Regions from separate parts of the Bacillus nitroreducens genome, predicted to be linked through region 2. Evidence: riboswitches for the same ligand, from Rfam matches in the RefSeq annotation. Region 2 holds a riboswitch; the other holds the start of a gene.
What was found. Region 2 has a riboswitch for thiamine pyrophosphate ahead of tenA (thiaminase II). Riboswitches for the same ligand answer to the same signal wherever they lie in the genome.

Region 1: another riboswitch for thiamine pyrophosphate. It lies ahead of ACWPVE_RS20345 (3-oxoacyl-ACP reductase); the one in region 2 lies ahead of tenA (thiaminase II).

The regions. Positions count from the first base shown of each region.
Region 1 covers NZ_CAXHYI020000003.1:3,362,855-3,368,289, forward strand. The annotation lists gene ACWPVE_RS20330 (SRPBCC family protein) at 1-283, shown strand, start outside; gene ACWPVE_RS20335 (hypothetical protein) at 380-511, shown strand; gene ACWPVE_RS20340 (DNA alkylation repair protein) at 618-1,280, shown strand; TPP riboswitch at 1,358-1,463, shown strand; gene ACWPVE_RS20345 (3-oxoacyl-ACP reductase) at 1,554-2,315, shown strand; gene thiW (energy coupling factor transporter S component ThiW) at 2,338-2,844, shown strand; gene ACWPVE_RS20355 (Na+/H+ antiporter NhaC family protein) at 3,015-4,430, opposite strand; gene ACWPVE_RS20360 (DUF421 domain-containing protein) at 4,509-5,216, opposite strand; gene ACWPVE_RS20365 (LLM class flavin-dependent oxidoreductase) at 5,407-5,435, shown strand, end outside.
Region 2 covers NZ_CAXHYI020000001.1:719,508-724,942, reverse strand. The annotation lists gene sigY (RNA polymerase sigma factor SigY) at 1-528, shown strand, start outside; gene ACWPVE_RS03465 (YxlC family protein) at 482-832, shown strand; gene ACWPVE_RS03460 (hypothetical protein) at 1,029-1,238, shown strand; gene ACWPVE_RS03455 (YbjQ family protein) at 1,219-1,533, shown strand; TPP riboswitch at 1,609-1,769, shown strand; gene tenA (thiaminase II) at 1,877-2,557, shown strand; gene ACWPVE_RS03445 (ECF transporter S component) at 2,587-3,174, shown strand; gene ACWPVE_RS03440 (ABC transporter ATP-binding protein) at 3,188-4,651, shown strand; gene ACWPVE_RS03435 (energy-coupling factor transporter transmembrane component T family protein) at 4,672-5,435, shown strand, end outside.

The DNA of each region.
Region 1 (5,435 bases), on a different contig from region 2:
AAAACGAGTAGAAACTTATATCGTTGAAACAACACAATATGAAGACACCGAAAATAAAAAGAAAAAACAAACAAGCTTTGTAATAGGGAAAGCTTTCGAAATTACGACAACTTTTACACTCATTAAGTTAGGCGACTCTCACACCAAATTCATTTATGAGGGACAAAACAAGGGAGTTAACTTTGTCGGAAGAGCCATGCTGAAGTTAAGCAGCAAAAATGCAAATCATGATGTGGTGAAGGAATTTATGGACCGCGTTCGTGATGAGGCATTAAAAATTTAAGGTTTGAAAAAGTTTTTAAAAAAAGAGGCACATTTTCGTAACCGCATCATATACTACCTATTGTGTGAGAAAATAGTTAGAAGGGAAGTACGAAAGATGAGCAACGAGATCAAAACACCTGTTTCAAATGATTACAAGGACCTTGAAGGGTACAAGGTTATTGAAGTAAACCTAAATAATCCAACAGAAAACCTATTTGCAGTCGTAACTCCTATTAATCCAAAATAACAAGGGCAAAATACTATCTTTTCGGACGTAGTCTTACATAGAAAAGATAGTATTTTTTACTTTTAATTCGTATAATAGGGAAAATGAGTCTACAGGGGCGAATGATATGAAGGAACTAAACCAACTTGTTTCATTATTTGAACAGAATCGAGACGAAGAAAACGCCATACCCATGCAAAAATATATGAAAAACCATTTTCCATTCCTTGGTATAAAAACACCATTAAGAAGACAATTAATGCGTGATTTTTATAAGCAAACAGGTATTTTAAAACAAGAATTGAATCTTGAGTTAGTTAATCAATTATGGAAGAAGAATGAAAGAGAATATCAGTATGCAGCACAAGACTACTTAGTAAGAGCAATTAAAAAAATCAATAGTAGCCACCTGTCCTTTATTGAAACCCTCATTACAACTAAATCTTGGTGGGATACTGTCGATGTCCTTTCTCCACATCTTGTTGGAAAAATAGCAAAAGAAACCCCAAGTGTGATTGAGGATAAAATTGAAATTTGGTCCTACAGTAACAACATGTGGTTAATACGTTCTTCAATCCTATTTCAACTAAAATACAAAGAAGAAACAAATGAAACAAAACTATACAAATACATAAAAGCTAATGCTGAAAGTAAAGAATTTTTCATACAAAAGGCAATTGGTTGGGCATTACGAGAGTATTCAAAGACCAATCCGAATTCAGTACGGGACTTTATTCGTAACACAAATTTACCCAAATTGAGTATTAGAGAGGGTAGTAAATATATTTGATATTTTTTTCATTACTCAAAGAATCATATATCTTTACAATTCTATAGGAACATACTATTCTTAAATAAAGAATATTCGCAAACTACTAGGGGTGCCCAGTCGGGCTGAGAGAAAAACAAGTGTTTTTTAACCCTTGGACCTGATCCGGATAATACCGGCGGAGGAAAGTAGAGTGGTAAACTTCCATTTTTCTTGAAACCTAAACCAGGTCCATTTTTTTGGGCCTGTTTTTTTTGCGGTATTTTTATTTTATTAATTAAGGAGGCTACTAGCGTGAAATTACAGAATCAAGTTGTTCTCGTTACTGGTGGTGCACGTGGGTTAGGCAAAGAATTAGTCAAAGCATTTGCGAACGAAGGAGCAAAAGTAGTCATCAATTATTACCAAAGTGAAGCAAAGGCTTTATTATTAAAAGAAGAAATTGGGGATCATGCAATTGCAATCCAAGCCGATGTAAGAAATCATGAACAAGTGGAAAATCTTTTCTTAGAAGCCAAAAAACATTTTGATCAACCAATCACAACAGTTATCAATAACGCCTTAATTAACTTCCGTTTTGATCCAATCGCAAGAAAAAGCGCCGAGGAAATTGCATGGGAGGATTATCATATACAGCTTGAAGGCGCAATAAAAGGGGCATTACATACGACACAGGCTGCAATCTCAGGTATGAAAGAACTTGGGTTTGGACGTATTGTAACAATTGGAACTAATCTTTTTCAAAATCCTGTCGTTGCGTATCATGATTACAACACAAGCAAAGCTGCATTATTGGGTTTCACTCGAAGTATGGCCAAGGACCTAGGTGCATATGGAATCAATGTAAACATGGTTTCAGGAGGGTTATTACAAACAACTGATGCAAGTTCAGCTACTTCTGTGGAGGTTTTCCAATTAATCAAGGATTCCACACCACTTCAAAAAGTAACGACTCCAGAAGATGTAGCAAATGCGGTGCTATTCTTCGCATCCCCATGGAGCAAGGGTATTACCGGACAAAACCTTGTCGTTGATGGCGGCTTGGTGATGAATTAATATCATATAAGGAGAATTTAGCTTGAATAAAACACTAAAATTAACACTAACAGCCATGTTTGTTGCAATCGGGACCATTACTAGCCATCTCTTTTCAATACCTTTTGGATTTACAAGAGTTTTTCCAATGCAGCACTTTATTAATGTATTGTCTGCGGTTATTTTGGGACCTGCTTATGCTGTACTTCAAGCTTTTTCCGTTTCACTTATTCGGAACATGATGGGAACAGGTTCTTTATTCGCATTCCCAGGTAGTATGATTGGAGCATTTTTAGCTGCTTATTTATATAAAAAAACGAAGAAAACCTCAATGGCAATGACAGGCGAGATAATCGGAACTGGGTTATTGGGTGCGCTAGCGTGTTATCCAATTGCTACACTGATTCTTGGACAAAATGTGGCTTTATTTGGTTTCGTACCTTCCTTTATTTTTAGTTCAATTGCAGGATCAATTTTCGGATTTATCATTATTGGGATTGTACTAAAGAGCTCTGCTTTTAAACGGTTTTCTGAACGCAATTTTAACTGATAAATAACAGAAAACCGTAACAAAGCAAATCAGTGGGAAAGCCGAAACTAACTGAGCAAAAAGACTCAAACGCAAAGGCCATCTCTTGTTGACCTAAATATTAGCTACAAAGATTACAAGGTGCATTTGAATAGATGAAAAAAGACTAAACAGCCTTTGTTTAGTCTTTTTTAGATTAGTAAGCCACCAATGATGTAAAGCACAGTAGCAATGACAGCACCAATTGCCGAGAGTTTTAATTTATACTGAGCGTAATCTACGAGGTCTAGATCTAAGATTGAAGCTGTCGTGATCGTAGTATCACCTAATGGAGAAGTCAACGCTCCAAAGGCACCACTTGCAAACACAGCTCCTACGGTTAACGGGATAGAAGCACCAGTTGATAAGGCCAATGCAATTCCTAGTGGCATAAATAATCCCCAAGTTCCCCATGAAGAGCCAATAAAGTATCCGACTACAGAACCAATTAAAAAAATAGTAGCTGGAGTAAGAAATCCTGGTAGAAATGACCCTAAGGTAGAGCTAATAAATGCAGAAAAGCCAAGTTCCTCTGCTGATAACGTGAGAGCCCAAATCAGAATGAGAAGGCTAATGGCTTGCATCATTTGATTTCCACCATCGTAGAAATGATACATAATTTCATGTAGTTTCTGCTTTCGAATGATATAAAAAACAAATGTAAAAATGAGTGTGATAAATACAGCTAAAAGCATCACGAAGGTTGCATCAGCCATTGAAAAAGCCTCAAATATGGTTTTAGCTCCGAGAGAACGACCATCTTCCCATAACAGATAAAGAGATAATCCTAAAAGTAAAAACACAGGGACAATCAAATGCCATGGTTGAGCTTTTACAAGAGAAAGTTCTTTCTTTATCCCCATTCGATGAAACTCATGTTCATGTTCTTCATCCGAGTCATTCATATTTGACTTCGATTTTGGTTTAGAAGGTAAAAACGTCTGAATAATTCCAATCAATAGCATCACAATCGCATAAAAATTAAACAAAATACTTAATAAAAACACTTCATAAGCGGACATACCTAAATGAAGTCCCTTAATACCTCCCTCAACGAGAGATACCATGAATCCGACAAATGCAGTCGCAACTGGTAATAATACAATAACCGATTCGGTTGAAATATCTAATGTAAAGCCGACTTTTTGCTTTGAAAGGTTCATTTTCTTAATCAATTGTTTTATAATCGGCCCAATCATCATAATGCGAAACATAGGCATCATGAAGGTAAAAGGGAGGGTATACCAAATTAACCCCAGCAAACCACGCTCACTTTTAATCTTTGTCCCAATCCATTCTGTAAATCCTTTAATACCCCCAGCAATATTCATCATTCCAACCAATCCACCAAACACATATAGAAAACTCACAATTTTTATATTCGTTGGATCTGATAAAGTTGCCACAATGTACGTAATGGATTGCCCAGCTCCAGCTAATATATCAGATGTAACAAGGATTGCACCAACAACTAATCCTAAAACAAGCCCAGGTAAAATATCTTTTAACCATATTGCCATCCCAATAACGATAATGAATGGGATAAGGGAAATCCATGATTGTTCCAAGCCAAATCCTCCAATTTAAATTTTCTTGAGTTAGTATGACCAATTTATGTAGTGCGTATTTTAAGGAGCTAAATGTCTTTAGTGGTACAGAAACAAGGTTATCTTTTCGTTTTCATCAATTGTTCCTAGTAGAATCTCATTCATTGTGACGTTTTTATAGCTCATTGCAATCTTTTTTAAGAGCCAATCTTCATTTTTCCCGATTTGCTCAAGCTCTTCATAAATAATTTTTCTTTCTTTAATCAAAGTCTTAGGATAATAAAAGGGTTGGAGGGGAGTTTGAATGGAACTGGGTGTTAATGGTTGATGTTCACTTTTCAAAAAGGTGGAGATAGATCCACCTGGTTCCCAAAAAGCAAGAGCAACTTTCTGGATATCTTCTATATTTTTCATTCGTAATTCTGATAACAATACATCAATTGAGATTCTTGCTTTGTTCAAGTTTTTATACAAAACCTTTCCATCTTCGATAAGTGGAATAGGCGTGGGGATAAACCATTTTCTAACTCTTTTAAAACGTAAACTTAATAAAACCCCAACCAAATAAACAATCAAAATAACAGTCATTGTAATCATTGATCCTGTTAATCCTAATTCTTCATCAGATAACGGATGAGCAATTATATTTCCAATTAGTAAAACAATCACAAAGTCGAGAAGTCCAACCTGCGAAATGGTTCGTTGCCCCATTATCCTCGCAATTACAACAAAAAACGTAAAACCAACAATTGCTCTGAGAACCCACTCCGCTACAGTGAGATGTTCCTGTGAAGCAAAAAAATGCATAATAACTCCACCTTATCCTATAATTCCCTCATTAGTTTTTACCTAATTCTTTTCTACTATTAATTCCTTTCTTTAGCCATGTAAATAAAAAGTAGGATCTCACAAAGACATCCTCAAGCAGGAAAGTTTGTTTCTTTTCAATGAATTGTTAAGATAGAAAATAAGAAAATGGAAGAAGGGAAAAATGCAAATGACAAATATACAAATACCTGTATCCGT
Region 2 (5,435 bases):
GGTGATTCACTCGCGTTTGCTATGCTTTTTAAGGAAAACTATCCTTTTTTAGTAAAGTATTTAATAAAGGCAACAATGAACCCTGATATTGCTGAAGACTTGGCACAGGAAGCAATGTTAAAAAGTATGGAAAAAATCAAATTATATAATGGTAAATCAAAATTCTCCTCATGGCTGATAACAATCGCAACAAACTTGTATATTGACGATCTCCGAAAAAAGAAACGTGAACTAGAATTTAAGCATCAGGAACAAGCATTGCGAAAGATGAAATGGCAATTTGAGAACCATTCAGAGGATTGGAATGATGCTCTTGCTGCACTTGGAAGGCTTTCGGATGAAATTAGGATTCCGATTGTATTAAAACATTACTATGGGTATTCTTATGAAGAAATAGCTGACATGCTTCATATCGCCATTGGTACTGTTAAATCGAGAATACATAATGGAATCAAAACAGTAAGAAAGGAGCTGAGACCTAATGAAGAAAAGCAAACTAATACTACTAAACGCCGAACAACGAAATGAGGAAGATTCAGAAACCATTCAAGAAATTAATGATGCTTTTACTAAAATTGATCAACATTACTCGGTTTTTACTCCTGATTTACAAGTGTTTGAACAAATGGTGGCAGTTGAACAACAAAAACAAAAGAAGAAGTTTAGACGGGATTTAATCGCATTTATCTTAATTGCCTTATTTATTATGACAAGTTTAATAACCGCAGTTTTTCAAATACCAATCGTGTTTATCATCATTCAAGGTATTGCGACCATTAGTTTTCCTCTATATAGTTTTTATCGATATAGAAAACGGGTGATGCATACATGAAAAAGTATAGCATCGAATTTTGGATACTACTAATAATCATCCTACTTATTCAAAGTTTTTGGTTATTTTTAGATGCAAGGAAGAGGGGACATAACTACTGGTTTTGGGGAATTTGGGGATTAATACAAACGCCAATGCCCATTGTTTTTTATCTCCTATTTGTAAGAAAAATTTATCAACGTAAAGCAGGTAGGGAATGATGTGGAATATTGCAAAATATATTGTATTGTTAATAGCGATAATTGGACAAATTGTAGGTATTGTATTTTTGTTTATTGATATATCAAGAGCAATCACGTTTTATACTTTTTATATGGTGGCTATTGTTCTATTATTTGCTATTTTAGTATGGGAACGAAAACGAGAGAAAGAGGAGGATGATCAAAATGATTATCGTGACTACTGATTATGTACCAGGTAAAGAAGTAAAAGAGCTTAAAGGATTTGTAAGAGGTGGTACAGTCCAGTCTAAACATATTGGTCGAGATATTATGGCAGGATTAAAAACAATCGTTGGAGGAGAAATTTCCGATTACACTGAAATGTTGGAAGAGGCTCGGCAGAAAGCAATTGGCCGAATGGTTGATGATGCTAAAGCAAAGGGAGCAAATGCAATTATCGGAATGCGCCTACAAACTTCAGCTGTCATGCAAAATGCTTCTGAAATTATTGCATATGGCACAGCCGTGTATGTTGAGTAGAAAGTATTTAGAAAACACTTGAAAAAATAAGATTACATGTTAGTATTGGAAATAAGCAAATTTTATAAAAAATCACGATTCCACTAGGGGTGCCTTTAAAATGGTAAATGACAATGTTTGCATTCATTGTTTTATTTACAAATAAGGCTGAGATTGAGGATTGAGTTATCATGACCTCGAGACCCTTAGAACCTGATCTGGTTTATACCAGCGTAGGGAAGTGGGCTTTGGGTTAGTATGTTTTTTTATGGTTAATAATCAATCCAAACCACTTTTTTTACGTTGTGTAAAGAAGGTGGTTTTTTATTTTGCTTAATAAGTGATTAAAGGGAGGAAAAATGAAATGTTATTTTCAGAGGAGATACGAAAAGAGGCAAATTCTATATGGGAGGCTAGCTTTGAGCATCCATTTGTAAAAGGTATCGGTGATGGTTCTTTGCCACTTGAGTGTTTTAAATATTATGTGCTGCAAGATGCTTATTATTTAACGCATTTTGCTAAGGTACAAGCAATAGGTGCTGCTAAAGCAGAGGACCTACATACAACGAATCGACTGGCGATACATGCACAAGGGACCTACGAAGCTGAATTAGAATTACATAAAAGTTTTTCGGAAAAGTTAGGTGTGACTGAAGAAGATAGAAAAAATTTCAAACCTGCACCAACAGCCTATGCCTACACATCCCACTTGTATAGAGCAGCTTATTCGGGCCATTTAGGTGATGTCATTGCAGCTTTATTGCCTTGTTACTGGCTGTATTATGAGATTGGGGAAAGACTTAAAGATTGTCAACCAGAAGAACCAATCTATCATAAATGGATTGAAGCATATGGTGGTGAATGGTTTAAAGAATTGGTTGAAGAACAAATTAATCGCATCAATGATATTGCTTCAAATGTAACGGATGTAGACCGAGAACGCATGAAGGATCATTTTTTAATTAGTAGTCAATATGAGTATTCTTTCTGGGAAATGGCGTATCGATTAGAGAAATGGCCTGTTAAGCAAATAGTAACTGTTTGAAGTACCCATATATAAGAGGAGAGTTTTCTATGAAAAATAATGGACTAAAATTAACAGATATTTTGGTCACAATTGTGATTTCAATCGCATTTGGAATCGTTTATATCGCTTGGGGATCCTTATATTATGTTGTGAAGCCAATTGGACTACATATAGATCAATTACTATATGGAATGTGGTTTATTGCAGCTACTGTTGCATATTTGGTCATTCGTAAGCCAGGTGTTGCTTTACTTGCCGAAATAGCAGCTGCCTCAGGAGAATTTATATTGGGTTCTCCATGGGGACTAACGGTTCTTCTTTATGGTGTTGTGCAAGGATTGTTTGCAGAAATAGTATTTATGCTCTTTCGGTACAAAAAATATAATCTTGCTGTCATTCTATTAGCAGCTTCAGCTTCATGTTTAGGTTCAATCATCATGGATATTGCTTATGGAGAGATAGGTGATTTAGCTGTATGGAATCTTGCTTTATTAGTGGTAGCTAGATTTATAGGTTCTATATTATTTGCTGGGATATTTGCATTCTATCTTGTGAAGGTGTTGGAAATGACAGGAGTAACGAATCTTGTACGCCCACTTTCGAAAAGTGATTTTGATTCATTAGATCAAAAATAAAAGGGTGTTTAAAATGGAAACAATTGCCTATGTAGAAAATCTACGTTTGAAATTTCCAGGAGATGAGTCCTTAGTTTTTAAGGACTTGTCTATCAATATTAAAAAAGGAGAGAAAGTACTACTTCTGGGACCATCAGGATGTGGAAAATCAACGTTACTTCAGGTATTGAGCGGGATTATCCCCAGCTCAATAGAAGTACCGATGAAGGTGGATTCACTACAGGTCCCCGCAAAATGGGGTTATGTCTTCCAGGACCCAGACTCCCAGTTTTGTATGCCATTTGTGGATGAGGAGATTGCTTTTGTCTTGGAAAATTTGCAAATCCCAAAGGAACAAATGTCTGAGCTAATCCAATATTATTTAAATCAGGTTGGATTAGATTTAGAAATGGTGCATACAAGCATTCAAACGTTGTCTGGGGGAATGAAACAGCGTTTAGCCATCGCTTCGGTTTTAGCACTCGATCCTGATGTATTATTTTTAGATGAGCCAACAGCCATGCTGGATCCAGGTGGGACAGAAGAAATTTGGGAGGTTATTAAGAACGTTGGACAAGATAAAACACTCGTTATTGTAGAGCACAAACTTGATCATGTTCTTGAATTAGTAGAAAGAGTTATCCTTTTCAATGATGTAGGAGAAGTAATTGCTGATGGACATAAGGATGATATGTTATCTCGCTATCAAACGCTCATGCGAGAGCATGGGATTTGGTATCCTGATGCATGGGATCACTTTGTTCGAGACAATAGGATAAACAGTCATCAAGATAATCTTGCAAGTAGTCCACCTTTCATTCAACTTCAACAATTTAAAGGATATAGGAAGAATAAGGAATTAGTGAGTGTGGATGATGCACAGGTTTTTCCAGGTGAGTGGATTGTCATAAGGGGGCAGAATGGAGCGGGAAAAAGTACGTTCCTTCACTCACTTATGCAATTTATTAAAACAACAGGTGACTATATCTTATATGGAAAAAAGATAAGAAATTCATTCAAACTTAGTCAGCAAATATCCTTTGTTTTTCAGAATCCTGAGTTACAATTTGTCACGAACTCTGTGTATGAAGAAATTGCATATTCTTTGCGAATTGACAAAAGAGATGAACAAGAAATAGCTGACACGGTTGAAGAGCTTTTACAATTATTTCATCTTACAACACATAGAGATAAACATCCTTTTCAGCTATCAATGGGTCAAAAAAGAAGATTAAGTGTAGCCGCTTCAATCATAAGAGATCAACAAATTCTTTTACTAGATGAACCAACATTTGGACTTGATTTAAAGAATACTTTTGCACTACTTACCTTGCTAGAAAAATATAGACAAAAGAACAAGACGATTATGATGGTTACTCATGATTCGAAAATTGAAGAATATTTTGCAACACGAGTTTGGACTATTGAAAGTGGTCGTTTGATAAAAGATCAAATTGCAAGAAGGTCGAATGTCAATCATAGTGTTGTATCAGTGTAAGAGTAGAAAGGAATTTACAAATGGAATTTTCAAGTAAAGAGACATGGTTACATCGAATCAACCCAAGTGTAAAACTGATCGTATTAGTTTTTTTATGCATTGTCGTATTATTCACAGACCATCTTCCATTTCTTATTCATACTGCTGTAGTCGTTTTTATTTTATTTTTTTGTTTCTCAGGACATTCTGCTAAAAGAATCTTATTATTAACTTTACCATTTCTCCTTATATTTGTTTCAACCTCATCTTCCATGGTTTTTTTTGGAAAAGGAGATACAGTTTTGTATCAATGGGGATTGGTCTCTATTTCGGAGGAAAGTATTTATAAAGGTTTACTTGTTGGATTCAGGGGGATTATCTTTGCAGGGCTTGGCCTAACGTTTTCTTTAACAACGCGACCTGTTTTCCTTTTTTATTCATTAATGCAGCAACTTAAACTGCCACCCAAATATGCTTATAGTTTTATGGCGGGATTGCGTTTAATTCCAATCATGATTGAAGAGTTTCAAACCATTCAAAATGCGTTGAGAGTACGAGGGTATGAACGTAAAAATGGGATACAATCGTTTTTTAATAAATTGAAGGTATATTCAATTCCCTTATTATCCCAAAGCATTAGACGTGCTCATCGAATTGCGGTAGCCATGGAAGCAAAACAATTTTCAAGCGAAAACCATCGAACTTTTTATTATGAGTTAACATTTTCAAAGTATGATATGATTTTTGTACTTTATTTTATCGTCATGTTGAGTTTAGGGTATTTCGTCTATCTACAGCAAATCTC